DNA from 4 places in the Paenibacillus polygoni genome. Region 1 is predicted to be linked to each of the others. Evidence: riboswitches for the same ligand, from Rfam matches in the RefSeq annotation. Region 1 holds a riboswitch; each other region holds the start of a gene.
The links. A riboswitch is a leader RNA that binds a small molecule or an ion and turns the genes downstream of it on or off. The one in region 1 is predicted to bind cyclic di-AMP.
Positions count from the first base shown of each region.

Region 2: another riboswitch for cyclic di-AMP. It lies ahead of QPK24_RS00505 (C40 family peptidase); the one in region 1 lies ahead of QPK24_RS10165 (C40 family peptidase).
Region 3: another riboswitch for cyclic di-AMP. It lies ahead of QPK24_RS00155 (resuscitation-promoting factor); the one in region 1 lies ahead of QPK24_RS10165 (C40 family peptidase).
Region 4: another riboswitch for cyclic di-AMP. It lies ahead of QPK24_RS17095 (C40 family peptidase); the one in region 1 lies ahead of QPK24_RS10165 (C40 family peptidase).

Region 1 covers NZ_CP127162.1:2,116,039-2,119,826, forward strand. Annotated here, with positions in the region: gene QPK24_RS10155 (glucose-1-phosphate adenylyltransferase) at 1-282, shown strand, start outside; gene glgD (glucose-1-phosphate adenylyltransferase subunit GlgD) at 308-1,408, shown strand; gene QPK24_RS10165 (C40 family peptidase) at 1,503-1,964, opposite strand; cyclic di-AMP (ydaO/yuaA leader) riboswitch at 1,969-2,109, opposite strand; gene QPK24_RS10170 (DUF11 domain-containing protein) at 2,397-3,788, opposite strand, start outside.
Region 2 covers NZ_CP127162.1:108,328-112,115, forward strand. Annotated here, with positions in the region: gene QPK24_RS00485 (hypothetical protein) at 53-346, shown strand; gene QPK24_RS00490 (4a-hydroxytetrahydrobiopterin dehydratase) at 555-851, shown strand; gene QPK24_RS00495 (c-type cytochrome) at 908-1,273, opposite strand; gene QPK24_RS00500 (GNAT family N-acetyltransferase) at 1,383-1,889, opposite strand; gene QPK24_RS00505 (C40 family peptidase) at 2,056-2,523, opposite strand; cyclic di-AMP (ydaO/yuaA leader) riboswitch at 2,527-2,666, opposite strand; gene QPK24_RS00510 (hypothetical protein) at 2,914-3,744, opposite strand; gene QPK24_RS00515 (M1 family metallopeptidase) at 3,755-3,788, opposite strand, start outside.
Region 3 covers NZ_CP127162.1:36,157-39,944, forward strand. Annotated here, with positions in the region: gene QPK24_RS00150 (TatD family hydrolase) at 27-791, shown strand; cyclic di-AMP (ydaO/yuaA leader) riboswitch at 981-1,197, shown strand; gene QPK24_RS00155 (resuscitation-promoting factor) at 1,469-2,671, shown strand; gene rnmV (ribonuclease M5) at 2,838-3,383, shown strand; gene rsmA (16S rRNA (adenine(1518)-N(6)/adenine(1519)-N(6))-dimethyltransferase RsmA) at 3,397-3,788, shown strand, end outside.
Region 4 covers NZ_CP127162.1:3,559,951-3,563,738, reverse strand. Annotated here, with positions in the region: gene QPK24_RS17100 (cell wall hydrolase) at 1-298, shown strand, start outside; gene QPK24_RS17095 (C40 family peptidase) at 720-1,577, opposite strand; cyclic di-AMP (ydaO/yuaA leader) riboswitch at 1,582-1,715, opposite strand; gene modB (molybdate ABC transporter permease subunit) at 2,075-2,740, opposite strand; gene modA (molybdate ABC transporter substrate-binding protein) at 2,753-3,604, opposite strand.

The DNA of each region.
Region 1 (3,788 bases):
AAGGTTTGTAACAGTATCGTGAATGAAGGCTGCATTGTTGAAGGGGAAGTCAGCAAATCGGTATTATTTTATGGGGTCGAGATCGGGGAAGGAAGTGTAGTTACGGATTCAGTGATTATGCCTAAAGTGAAAATAGGAAAGAATGTTAGACTTCACCGGGCGATTGTAAGCGAAGGAACGATGATTGAAGATTACTCTGTTGTTGGGGGTAATGGAGACCAGGAAGATGAAATTTTACTAATTGATCAGACATATCGACAACATACGTATGGACTTAGCTAAATATGAGTGAGGACGGTGACCTAGTATGCAACATCTCATGGGTGTAGTGAACCTGGATCAAGAGCTCGAGTTAATGAATGAATTAACATATTTTCGTTGTGGTGCTGCCGTTCCTTTTGCGGGTAGGTATCGTTTGATCGATTTTGTTTTGTCCAATTTAATGCATTCTAACATTCATCATACCGCGCTGTTTGTACGTAGGAAGTATCGGTCGCTGCTGGATCATTTGGGGCAGGGGGCTCCATGGGACCTAGATCGCAAACACGGGGGTCTTTTTATACTTCCGCCAGACTGGAATGATCCTACGGACCGTTCCAAAGGCGATCTGCAGCATTTTCATAATAATCGTGATTATTTTCTTCGAGCCAAAGGTACCCATATTATTCATACCGGCAGTCAGCATATTTACTCCATGGACTACCGGGAAATGTATCAGTTTCATATCTCTCAGAAAGCCGATGTCACTCTTCTTTATAAAAAAGTAGATGAGATCCTTCCTGAACATGAGTCCTGTGTACGGGTCGATGTGGACGGTGTAAAAGTTACGGGAATTCATCAAGAAGGTGATCATCCTAATATATATCTCGGTGCTTTTATTATGGAAAAACAATTGTTTCTGAAATTAGTAGATCATTGTATTGCGCATGGTCAAGATTACTTCTTCCGTGATGGAATCCAAGATAATTTGCATAACTTAAACATTGCTGGTTTTGCTTTTGATGGATACCATACCGTTATTAACTCGGTAGAAAGTTATTATCGCAATAGTATGGATCTACTTAATCAAGAACAATATCAACGTTTGTTCAAACAATATGAAATTCATACCAAAATCAAATATGAACCACCGACTAGGTTTCTCGAGAATGCGGAAGTAAGCAACTCTTTGATTGCAAATGGTTGTATCATTGGAGGGCAGGTCGAGAACAGTATTATTTTTAGAGGAGTCAAAGTTCACAAAGGGGCTCAAATTCGTAATTCGATCATCATGCAGAAATGTGTAATTGAGGAGAATACAGTGCTGGAGAATGTAATCCTTGATAAAGATGTACATTTAACGGCAGATTGCACACTGATCGGTGATGCCAAGCAGCCTTATGTCATTGCCAAAAGCAGCCAAATTTAAATCAGGAAAAAAGGTCAGAGACTTACTTCTCTGACCTTTTTTCCTATGTTGAAATTCTGAAGTTTCATAATCGTGGTGGCAGTTTATATGTATACTATAAGTCGGCCTTTTTCGCTGCTGATGAACTAAGTACACGCTTAGCACCATAATATTTTGAACTCCAATAACCCTTGTTAATGGGTGTAATGGCGATACCTTTAGATGAGGTAGCGGAGACAAAATTGTTATCGCTTAGGTATATTCCAACATGCGAAATGCCTTTACCGCTTGTATTAAAGAATACAAGATCGCCTTTGGTTAGAGCGGATTTCTTCACTGAAGTGCCTTTTTTGTATTGTTGTTTCGAACTATGAGGTAAAGTTACACCTAATTTTTTGTATACATAACGAGTAAACCCAGAGCAATCAAACCCTGTGAGTGTAGTACCGCCGTATTTATAAGGAACACCAACTGTGTTATTTACTGTGGTAGAAAGTACAGAAGCGGAAGCGTGCCCGAGTCCTGCGGTGAATAGTAATGATAGTCCTAATGCTGCTGATGCGAGTTTCTTTTTCAAAATGTAATACTCCTTCCAATGCCTGCGAGGTTAGCTAAGGATTCGGTTGAAGGTACCCTATGATCACTCTGTTTCGAGATCAATTCACCCATGGTAGGCGGGTCCCCCGCTTCTTAGGTGCGTAAGAATTCGGCGGTTATCGTGATTGCACCTTGTATATTCATGTTAATGATAACAATTAGTTACAACAATGATTACGAAAATGTTACTTTCTCTACAACGAATTTTAACATTGGGCGAATGAATTATCAACCTGATTTTACTAATTTCGTTATCTTTTTCTCGAATTTATTTCACCTTTGTGAACATGAGTGTTGTTTATCCCTTATTAACAGAAATATTATAGATATATGAATACCGACTAATTTACGAAACAAGACGAGAAAAGAGGCCCAGCTGCTTAAAATAATGCAGCTGGGCCTTTCGATTTTTTTATTCATCGTGCTCAGTAAAGACAATTTCATAGACATTAGATACCACTTCAAAGGAGTGTATACGGTCATTAAAGTTATAAGTGCAAAGGGCCTGGATCGTGTCGGAAAACACATATTCGTCCCGTTCCCGCGCAGGTCTAAAGAGTGGAAACACTTGCATATGAAGTGTGTAGATCAATTTGATTAATTCCCCAGGCTGAATATCTGTAATTTGCACGGTCTGCTGCTCCATCTCAAGCACGGTTAACTCGCGTTTATGATCAGACCACTGAATAGAGCCATTTAGAATCGTAGACACACCCGGAGCAGGTAAGGGCAGAAACAAATCTGCTTTTGTATTTCCTGAATTCCGAATAGTTATCTCAAATAGAATATCGTCACCTGGCTCCACATATTTCGGTGATGTGAGAACATGAAGCAGTATGCGCGGGGCATAGAAAAAAACAGGTGTAAGAGCTAGCGTTGTCAGTCGAACCGACCTTCCATCATTGATTCGAAATGTGTAAGTCAGCCGTGAACGGTTAACCCATTCTTCAGCAGGAACAATGGAGTTAGGGATCACAGAAACTTTCGATTCAAAAGTGATATATATGCTGGAGTGTGGAATTAAAGTGCCTAAAGGAAGTCCCGTCGCTAAAGAAACCTTCGGTCGTAGAATACCGTTTACTTTTACTGTATCCGGAACCAGGTTGAGCTCTGGGGCTTGAAGTAAGTCATAGACTGCGTCTACGGGAATCTCTCCTTCATTTTGGATAAGTACTTCATATGTGACTGTATCCTCATAGGTTACTTGAACAGGCGTTATCTTTACGGAAATTGTTAATACCGGTAACAAATACGTGATAGACACCGGGTTTGAACGAATTGTAATTTCTTCTCCCTGATTGATATAAAGTAACGTTGCAACACTCGTAAGAGGAGTCGAAGTTGTCCTTTTCCCTATTCTCACCTGATACGATATTTGGGTCGTTGAGTTTGCAACAACAATAGGGATTGTAATACCTGCGAATGGATCAAGATCAGGGGCGAGGAGACCATCAATCACCACACTGCCGGGAAGAAAAGTCATCTCACCCGACAATAATGTGCTAGCTACGGCATTTCTGATATCTTCTCTTCCTGTATTCGTGATTTGTATAAAAAAAGTAATGATATCTCCCTCAAAAGTCTGATTCGTATTCGCATAATAGTAAATGGATAATTGAGAGGGAGATACGAATAAGGTGACAGGATTAGAGATGAGCTCTTTTGTAATGAGACGACCATCCATCGCTTGGAACGTATAGTTTGCTGTGGCCACGTTGGTAAGAGTTAAAGAATCAGGAATGCTGCTTATAATGATCTGGAACTGAATCGTAACTTTCTCGTTGATCGGCAAGATCCCAATTTG
Region 2 (3,788 bases), 2.0 Mb from region 1:
GTTTATTTTCGGTATAATAGAACTACGATATGGAAATGGAGTGAACATTCAAATGGGTGTAAAACATGGACGCGAGTATAATGATATTTTGCAAGATTTAATACAGGCTCTTGGAAAAATACCGGATCGGTATATCTTTTTCGAGATGGAGGAAGAAGACTGGGCGAGACTCGGAGAAAAAGATCGTTTGGAAGTAGATGAAGCACTTGCAGAGGATCTGTTCTACGCGTTGGGATCTGAGAAAATGATTAGCGTTGGCAGCGGGGTTGTTATTCATGATCAGGAACTCCATCGCTTAAATATTCTTATCGGGGATGATGAACTCGACTTTGTATCCCTCATCTAAAGGAATAGGTTACAACTGGATTTAACGTTCCTTCCGTGATAAGATGGAACACGAATAAAGCCGTTCGGGAAGCGAACGGCTTCCTATTTTCCAGTGATAGGCTTGTGCAGCAGGGCATACTATTTAAGTCACAAGCTAGAGTATCTACAAAGGCACCGGGCATGCTGATTTGGATACGTTTTTTGATTAGGGGAGGTTAGATTGAACGATGGTCTTTACGCAAGAGGAAGTAGAAGCTCATCTCGATAAACTCGAAGGTTGGGAGTACGAGGAAGGTCGGTGGATTGTTCGCAAATTTACATTCACCAACTTTATGAAAGGCATAGCTTTTGTGGATGAAGTAGGTTTAATCTCCGAAGCGTTTAATCATCACCCTTTCATTACGATTGACCATAAAGTAGTCACATTAAGACTTACTTCCTGGGACGTTGGTGGCATCACTGCTATTGATATTAAAGAGGCTCAGCAATATAACGAGGCATACAACAGAATGATGCAAGTGTAATGAAAACACGCCTTATCGTCTCCTAGAAGGGAGAGGATAAGGCGTGTTTTGTTGATTCACTTTTTCTCGGATAGCCAAAGAGCAAGGTTCGCAATTTCTTCGTCGGAAAGTTGTCCTTCAAAAGCAGGCATTTTGCCTCCGCCTTTACCCTTACTAATCGTCTTATAAAGCTGCTCAGCATTTAATTCAGCGCCAACCTTTTGCAAGGAAGGACCAACGCCTCCTTCAAGCTGATTTCCATGACAAGAGATACAGCTTCCTTTAGCTTTTTCCTCAGCACTTGCAGCATCCAGAGTTACCTCGGGCATAGTGGGTCCGGCTTCTTCTGCCATCTCTTGTTCTCTTCCTGGTACCGTAAACATTAACACGAGGGCAAAAGCGCAAGCGAAGAAAAACAAACCGCTCATGATCCATTTCTTCATTTGTAGTGTCCTCCTACTATGTACATTCCTTATTTCATTATAATGTAACCGGCTTCAGGTTCATAGTATTTTATGGTAAATATTTAAACAAAAGCGAGAATAAGTAAACTCAGCTAGATATGACATGTTTTTTGTAAATCATGCAGTGAAATAATTGAGTACCTTCAGGAGTCAGCCGCTCATATGTGTCATCAATAACAAACCCAGCTTTTTCGTACGCCCGAATGGCTCTCGTATTCCAGGTGAGCACTTCCAAGTCAATGACATGGCTTGGATTCCTTTTTTGAGCTTCATGTACAACAGAAGACACAAAGGCCTGACCGTACCCATTGCCACACAAAGAGGGACGCATACCAAAGCCAAGCCGAGTGACTCCTTCTATAGGAAACAGCTGAGCAAAACCACATAGTGCAGGCAACTCTTGTTCTCGTACTACAGATACATATTGCTGTGCTCTTAGCACGGGATCTCCAAACTCAATCTCTAAAGCTTTCATCTGATCCCAAGGCAGCCAGCCGTATATATTATAGGGAGGCTCGTACTCCCAGGTACTAATCTCCGCAGCTTGCTCTTCGGTCATGGGCATGACTCGGAAAACAGGGGATGTTTGTGTCATAGGATCGCTCCTTTAATCTAAAATTTATCTTTCCTACCACTCTACAGGTTAAGAGAGAGGCGAGGCAAGCAATATGGAATAGAGGATAAATAAAAAAACTCGAACCTGATTACTTTTTGTAAAAAAAGTAGTCAAGGCCGAGTTATTAGGGTAATGATTAGAAATATTAGTCTAGAGTAGCTGTTTCGAACTGTTCAGTACTCATAATTCGCTTTGCACCTACATAACGCTTTGCATAGTAGCTTTCGTCAAGCTTACTGATCGTCACGCCTTTAGAGGAAGAAGCATGTGCAAACTTACCATCCCCAACAAAAATACCTACATGGGATACCCCTTTACCGCTGGTATTAAAGAATACAAGATCACCCGTTCTAATATCAGAACGAGACACTTCTGTACCCATATTGAACTGTGAACCCGATTGTCTTGGTAGTTCAATTCCCAGCTTCTCGAATACGTACATCGTGAAACCAGAACAATCAAAACCACTAAGAGTAGTTCCGCCGTATTTATAGTCTGTTCCCTGAACGCTTTCAATAACCTTGTCCATTTTGGAGTCAGCAAATGCACTCCCTGTTCCAATGGATAATGCGATTGCTAGGCTTAGCGCTGCAGCAGTTAATGTCTTTTTCAAAAAATAAACTCCTTCCAATGCCTGCGAGGTTAGCTTAAGGATTCGGTAGAAGGTTCCCCTATGACCACTCTGTTGCGAGATCAATTCACCCGTAATATGGTTCCCCCGCTTCCCAGGTACCAGGAATTTGGCGTATCTGATGATATGTACCTGTGAAGACGTATGTACTATGTATTTCCGATTCATAAAAACAATGAAATGATTATGTAATAAAAGCTTGGTCAATTTAGTTACAATAGATTACAAAGTTGTCACAACATGTTCTGGGCTTATTGTAACAGAATATGTGTAAATTTGGCAATCGTTTTCAGGGAAAAAATACAAAATAAGCCTGACTCATACGATAATGAGCCAGGCTTATCTTTTGGTAAGAAGTAGTTCGTGCTAACTTTAGGAGTGATTAGAGCTGGTTTTTGAATTCCACAGACTAAAATGAGAACTGATTTTCCACACATTCATAATGGACCGAATGAGATGATAGGATTGCTGTAGAATCAGAGCTAGAAGTCCCGTCCAAATTAAGGAGACAGCTGTGAATGAACCAAATATGGCTAGCGTAATGAAGCCGAGCAAAAGGGAGACCAAAGTGACAGGAACGGCATAACGGATACAGATCCATATCGATACAGAGCCGCTGCGTTTTCCAATGAGGCCAATCTGGCAGTAAAGCAGCAGCTGCTTTACTATATAGCCGTAGATCATCCACAAGAGAAGGTAAGGAATGATTTTAGTAAGTACAGGCAGATTATAAATAGCTGTAATAAGATTCGGAAGAATAACTGGAACAATCCAGTAAGCAGGGATGAGTAATAGGATGATCTCTATAAAATAGAGAAGAGATGTTTTTCTCCAATGTTTCTTAATGCCTTGAAAGAAAGCCAGACCTTTTGCTGAATTCCCTTGTTCATGCAGACTGTGAAGTAAACCTGCTCGAATAAGCGGGGTCATCAGCATTCGAATGAGGAACATAAGGATTAGCAGCCAGGCGTACTGATGAACTAACGGGCTTACCGATAAACTAAGCTGACCCTCCATCCAAAACAGCACCTTACTAAGCTCGTGAGGCGGAGGATCGGGATAGCGCATCAACAGCGGCACCACAGCAGAAGAAACAATCTTATAAAGAAACATTCCCCAGACCAGCTGGTATATAAAAAGAAACAATACAACAAAATAATGCTCTCTCATAGATTTGAATCCTTCTGATATATATACTTTCATCGACTCCACCTCACCATGACAGACTTCCAAGCAGGGTTTCAATC
Region 3 (3,788 bases), 2.1 Mb from region 1:
TATGAGCAAGAGAGGAGCACAAAACGATGTTATTTGACACACATACACATTTAGATGCAGCGGAGTTTGACAATGATCGAGAAGAAGTGATCCAGCGTGCTCTCGATGCAGGAGTAACTCGGATGGTGAATATCGGTTTTAACCGCGAAACGATACCAACAACCATGGAACTTGTCGAAAAGTACGATTTCATCTATGGAGCTGTTGGCTGGCATCCGGTTGATGCCATTACAATGAAGGATGGAGACCTAGAGTGGATCGCTTCTTTGTGTGAGCATGAGAAAGTGGTAGCAATCGGGGAGATTGGACTAGACTATCACTGGGACACATCTCCAAAAGAAGTTCAACATACAGTTTTACGTCGTCAAATTGGACTTGCTAGAGAAATTAAGATGCCGATTATTATTCATAATCGAGATGCTCATGAGGATATCGTAAAAATTTTGCGAGAAGAAAAAGCCCATGAGGTCGGCGGTATTATGCATTCTTTTTCAGGAAGCTGGGAAACGGCACAAATGTGTCTTGATATGGGTTTCCATCTTTCATTTGGGGGACCTATCACGTTCAAGAATGCCAAACAGCCAAAAGAGGTACTTGCCAAAGTTCCGATGGATCGATTATTGATTGAGACAGACTCTCCCTACCTGACTCCGCATCCCTATCGCGGAAAGCGAAATGAAACAGGACATGTTGCACTTGTGGCAGAAGCAGCAGCAGCTCTAAAAGGGGTATCTGTTGAGGAAATCGGGGAGATTACGACCCGAAATGCACTGGAACTATTTGGAATATAATTCATATTTGGAGAAAAACAGATGAAATAGTGAGTAAATAAGAGCGATTCACCTTTTTGGAAGGATTTTTACCTGTTTATTACAAAGTTTTAACCATTTATTTAGAAAAACGTACTTGAATACCGCTTTACAACATGCATACAAACAGGATATCATCGTTTCAGTGAAATGTTGAAATATTCACTGCGTGTGTTATTCTCGCTGAATTCTTCGAAAATAGAAGAACGGGGGAACCAATAAGGTGGTCTTACAAGCGTTTAGCTTTCTAATTTAGACCATCCTATTTGATTTCAATTTGAGTCTTGGGGTGAAGGAAAAGGCACTAGCCATGAGCTAATGACCTGATCCAGGGCGACTCTTGCGTCCCAATCCGACAGCTAACTCCGTAAGCGTATAAAGAGGTAAACTCGCGTATGATGTTTCCGGTTATTTTTATGATCCTATCCGGAAGCCATGAGAGAGCTCCTCATAAACTCTCTACTGGCTTTTTGTTTTAGGAGAATAAAAGTTACAACCTCGTCATACTGTTGGTTAACAGGAGGAAACATCATGCCGCGAAGAGTGGCACATGGTGCAGAAACAGAAGCAATCTGATTCTGTATACAAATGTTATAGTCGCGTCAAAATACAATCATGCATTACTCTTGACGGCGGGACTACGAAGGAGGACGGAGTAAGTGGGAAATTTCCAACCAGAGGAGACCCATGAGTCACCATCATCCAGCAAGTCTTACGCGTTGCGATGGAAGCATGAGAATCTGCGTCAAATGATATTAGTCGCAATCTTCTCAATCGCACTGTTAGTTATGGTCTCTCTTATTGTTTACAGTCAGGGAGGTAAGGAAATTTCACTAGTCGTGGATGGAAAGGTCCAAACGCTGGAAACTCGTGAGGGTATGCTTAATGAAGTGCTGGATGAGCATGCAATAACAGTAAGCCCCCATGATGAGATTTCGATGCCGCTGAATGGAGCAATCCAAGATGGAGATCGAGTTACTATTAAACGAGCTGTTGCCGTAAACGTAACAGCAGATGGAAAAACGGAACAAATTTATACGACAAAGGATACAGTCCAGGAAGCGCTTCAAAATGAGGGCGTGAAGGTATCAGAAGATGATAAAGTATATCCTTCTGTGGACACTGCGGTGAAAGCAGATCTTAATATTAAAATTGTCCGGGTAACGAAACAAACGGCAAAACAAGAAGTTGCGATTCCTTATAAAGTAATCAAAACTGCTGACCCTAGCTTGTACAAAGGGGATAACCGCGTAATACAAAATGGGCAAGAAGGTGTGATGGTTCAAACCATCGAGAAAGTGTTCCAAGATGGGGAGCTTGTATCCAAGAAAATGACAGACAAGGCCGTATCGAAGAATCGTGTTGATAAAGTCATTGCAGTCGGGTCCAAGAAAAAGCCAGAGCCGAAACCTGAACCTAAGCCTGAGACACTTGTGGCAGCAGCTAGTACAACAAATGTAAGTAGCAAGTCTTTATCAGATAAAGTGAAGAAGGTATCTTCCTCTTCTTCAAGCAGTGATACAATAACGAAAGACGGCGTTTCTTTCAAAGCGAAAAAAGTACTTAATAATGTTTCTATGACTGCGTATTCTTCAGAAGAAGAAGGCATAGGAACAAAGACAGCATCCGGTACTCGTGTACAAGAAGGTCGCACAATTGCGGTTGATCCGAATGTGATACCACTTGGATGGTGGGTGTATATTGAAGGCGTCGGCTTCCGCCGTGCTGAAGATACCGGCGGTGCTATTAAAGGAAATAAAATAGATGTCTATTATGACAGTCTGGATCAAGCCTTAACTTTTGGCCGTAAAAAGGGAAAAACCGTGTATGTCATCGGTCCTGTGAAGCCGGAACTGAACTAAAATATAATTTACAATGCATCACTAATGCTATAGTATTAACAACATGATTCGGTGATGCTATATAAGGTGAACGGAAGTTTAGACCACAGGTCTATCGTTTGCCTCTTACATGCAGAAGAGGAAATTTTCCTCTTCTCTTTTTGTTTAGAAAGGAAGACAAGCGGTCATGATTAAAGAAATTATTGTCGTTGAAGGCAGAGATGATACTGTAGCAATTAAACGGGCTGTAGATGCAGATACCATTGAAACGGGAGGCTCTGCTATTAATGCTCAAATTTTGAGAAAAATCGAACTTGCCCAGCAGAGAAGGGGTGTAATTGTACTTACAGATCCTGATCATGCTGGAGAACGCATTCGTAAAATAATAGCGAATAAAATTCCCGGGGTAAGTCATGCTTTCATAAAAGAAAAAGATGCAACTCGTAAAGGCGATATTGGTGTTGAGAATGCTTCACCGGAAGCGATTCGTGAGGCATTATCTAGAGCTCATACAGCGTATGAGGCAGCTAAGCCGCTTATTGACTGGCAGGACTTGATCGAAGCAGGTCTTATTGTACATCCAGATGCTTCTGCTCGGCGTATGGAGCTTGGTAACATTTTGGGAATCGGTTATTGTAACGGAAAACAGCTATATAAAAGACTAACGATGTTTCAGATTAGTCGTGAAGAGTTTGTAAATGCACTTGAGCAAATTGAACAAAAAGGATTGTGAGAATGTGAAGAGTATGGATGAAATTGCAACACCTAGGCGGACAAAAGAGATTATTGCAAGACACGGATTTTCTTTTAAGAAAAGCTTGGGACAAAACTTTCTTATTGATCAGAACATCCTCCACAAAATTGTAGATGCTGCAAATTTGGATGAAAACAAAGGTGCGCTGGAGATAGGACCAGGTATCGGGGCACTGACTGAAAAACTGGCGCAGGCAGCTAAGAAAGTAACCGCAGTGGAAATTGATCAGCGCCTGATTCCGATTTTGCGAGAAGTACTCGAACCTTATCCTAATATATATTTACATCACGGAGATGTTCTTAAAACAGATTTACCTGCATTATTTAAAGAAAATTTTAGTGACATCGATCAAGTCAGTGTCGTGGCTAACCTTCCGTATTACGT
Region 4 (3,788 bases), 1.4 Mb from region 1:
ATCATTAATAGGACAGGTGGCAGTAGCTGCTGTAATCCTGAACCGGGTGCAGTCTAATCAGTTCCCGAGTTCCATAAAAGATGTTATCCTTCATCCTAGACAGTTTACTGCGGTGGATGACGGTCAGTATAACCTTACTCCGAATTCCTCTGCCTATATAGCAGCAAAGCGTGCGCTGAATGGGGAAGATCCAACAGGGGGAGCGCTCTATTATTACAATCCGAAGATTGCCACATCGGCTTGGAGTAAAGCACGACCTATTATAAAAACAATAGGAAATCATGTATTCACAAAATAGGGATTCAGTTTAGAGATGAAATAATGAATTCTTCTAAAAGAGTGTCACTAATAAAGACCTCTAATGAAGAGTTCTCATAAAGATGCCTGATAAAGATCTCTCATAAAGAAAAGGTACGGCTCCTCAAAAGTAATTGAGGGACCGTACCTTTTTTTGACTGTATATAGCGCATATCATGAGAGGTAGTGATCGCAAATGATTAGATAACAATAAACCCTGGTTCTGAGCCCTCAGGCGGCACTGTAGGACATTACTACACCCCAAAGGAACAATATACTCCCATATCTCCACACCTTCAAATCAATGTGCTGGAAGCGAAAGCAGGGTACAACCCGAAGTCACCGTAAGAAACTTCTAAGACAAAGAAGACATTCAACTCCAACACGCGGAGTGAATGTCTTCTTATCATTCTAATCTTATATTAAAGTACACTTCTTGCTCCTACATATTTAGGACCCCAGTAAGTGTTACTCAGGCTGTCGATTTTAATACCACTGGAAGTAGTGGCAGAAATGAAACTATTGTTTCCAACGTAGATGCCGACATGAGAGACAGTACCTGTTGTATTAAAGAAAACAAGATCGCCTTGTTTCAGATTACTCTTTGATACAGAAGTTCCGGTGTTATACATGGAAGCAGCTGTACGCGGAAGGGATACGTTGTGTTTCTCGAAAACATATTTCACGAAACCAGAGCAGTCAAATCCGCTTGGAGTAGAACCTCCATATACATAAGGTGTACCTATATATTTGGTAGCTTCTTGAACAATGCTCGTTCCTTTTACATGATCATTCCCTACAAGAATCGGGCTGTATGTTTTACCTGTAGTACTTACCATAACAAGAGAATAGCTTTTTTTCCAAACAACGTCACTACCCATAGCTTCGGATACAAAACGAAGTGGAACGTATGTACGGCTGTCGCGAATAAATACTTGAGTATCAAGACTTACACTTTTTCCATTAACTGTTGCTGTTGTGGAACCTGTTTTGATTTTAATTGTAGTTCCATTTTTTTTAATAGTAACCGTTGTAGTAGATCCTGATTTAGAGGAACTTACGGTATAATTCATTTCTTCTGCAAGTTTACGCAATGGAACTTGCGTTCTAGCATTATTATCTAAAAAAGGAGATGCATCTTCGAAATTAACAAGACTATCATTAAGCTGTACATTGACACTATTTGAACTTGAAGAAGATGCATCCACTTGTGAATTCCCAAATACTAAGCCTGCTCCAAGCAGAGTAGTTAATAACATACATTTACCAAATTTCTTCATTCTTATTTATTCCTCCATTAGCCTCCGAGGTTAGTTGACGGGTTTGAGTAGAAGGTACTCTAGGATCTTCATCATCCATTCACCCCAAGTATGTAAATCGTCCCCCGTACCAATTAGTAGATTCGGCTTTATTAATATTAATCAACTGTAACTAATATATAATAAAAAAAGCATCAAATGTTACAATGTTGTAACCATTGATTCATATTTTGCACACTAAAACTTGGCAGAATATTTAGTTATATACTTATGGAGATAGGTTAAGTTCCTTTAAAGGGGGTAGTTTATCACTATTCGAAAGAATTGAAATAATAATTTTGGTTACAATATTGTAACCAAAATTATTAATTTTCTTATTTTTGTTACAAAATATTTATCTATTATTTCATATAATACCCTTTATTTTCTAGTTCGTTGGTAAGATTATAACAAAAAAACAACCCGTATTTTTAGAAATCACGGGTTGTTGGGCTGATCATTACAAAGCTGTTATCATTTTATGTCGTTTTAGTACGGCCTGTTATTAGTAAAAGGAGGAAAGAAATAACAATAATAGAGACGGTCCATACCCATGCCATGGTTGTATTCCCACTGTCTACAGCGATATATATAGCAGTGGGTACAGTCTGCGTTTTTCCTGGGATATTGCCTGCAATCATGAGTGTAGCCCCAAATTCCCCCAGCGACCGAGCGAATCCAAGTATATAGGCGGTCATAAGAGAAGGCCATACAAGAGGAAGTGTAATATAGCGAAAGACTTGCCATTCATTTGCACCGATGGAACGGCCGGCTGCTTCAAGCTCTCTATCAACAGACGAAAATCCCACTTTCATCGTTTGATAGACAAGGGGGAAAGATACAACAATTGAAGCAATAACGGCTGCCCACCATGTGAATAGCAGAGGAGCATCAAATATGCGCTCTATTATTGTACCCACAAAGCTGTTTCTGCCAAAAAGAACAAGTAACAAAAATCCAACAACGGTAGGAGGCAGTACAATGGGCAGCATGAACGCAGTTTCAAGAATTAGCTTTCCGCGGAATGTTTTTCTAGACATCCATTTTGCGAGTAAGCTTCCTACAATGATCGTTACCATGCTTGATAGCAATGCGATCATTAGTGACAATCGGACGGGTGCCCAGAATAAATTCCAATCAATCATAGGCATTTCTATCTAAAGACCTTTAAACCCATATTTCTGAAATAGGGTCTTGGCCTCATCGGATGTAAGGAATTCATAGAATATTTTGGCCTCCTTGATGTGTTTACTTGCTTGAATAATACCCACTGGATAATGGATGGGTGCATAAAGCTCTGAATCAACCGTATGTACAATATTGACTTTAGATAGAACAGCATCTGTTTTATATACGAAACCTGCGTCAGCGTTACCTGTCTCAACATACTGTACTACTTGACGCACATCTTTAGCCTGTATAATCTTCGGAAGCAGTTTATCGTATAAGCCCAGTTTTTCTAATGCTTCTTTAGCATAACTCCCAGCAGGAACACTCTCTGGAATACCGATGGCTACAACTTTTACTTCCGAATTCGTTAGATCCGCTTCAGATGTTATATCAAACTCTCTGTTATTGGCGGACACTAGCACAAGTTCGTTTGTTAACAACGTTTCAGAGTAACCTTCCAGGATCTGATGGTTTTGAATCAGAGTCTGCATATTCTTTTCCGCAGCGGATAGAAAGAGATCGGCGGGAGCACCTTGTTCTATTTGCTGCTGCAGTGCGCCGGAACTTCCAAAATTAAAAGTAAGCTGGATTTCCGGATAATTCGCCTCAAAGATCGGCCGTAACTCTTCCAGCGCATCCGTTAAGCTTGCTGCAGCTGAAATGGTGAGCTCAGTGACCTCAGCCTGTGTAGAGGATAACTCTGAAGTAGATTGCTGCGATTGTTGCTTTGTAGATGTAGAAGTAGAGCCCGGTGTACTACCTGTGCTACCGCATGCGGTTAGAAGCATCATGAAGAGGAAACATAAACAAACATAACTAACCTTAGTCATTTTGATCATCATATCATCCTAACATTATCATTGATTATATTTAAATATAATTAATTATATTATGAATAGATGAGATGACAATACGAAATCGATTTCAAAGCTAGGGTTGAATTTATTCCGCTTATTAAAGAACGTTATAAACTGGTCTTCCTGGATCAACCCGAGAATACGGCACTCATTCAAACCGTGCTTG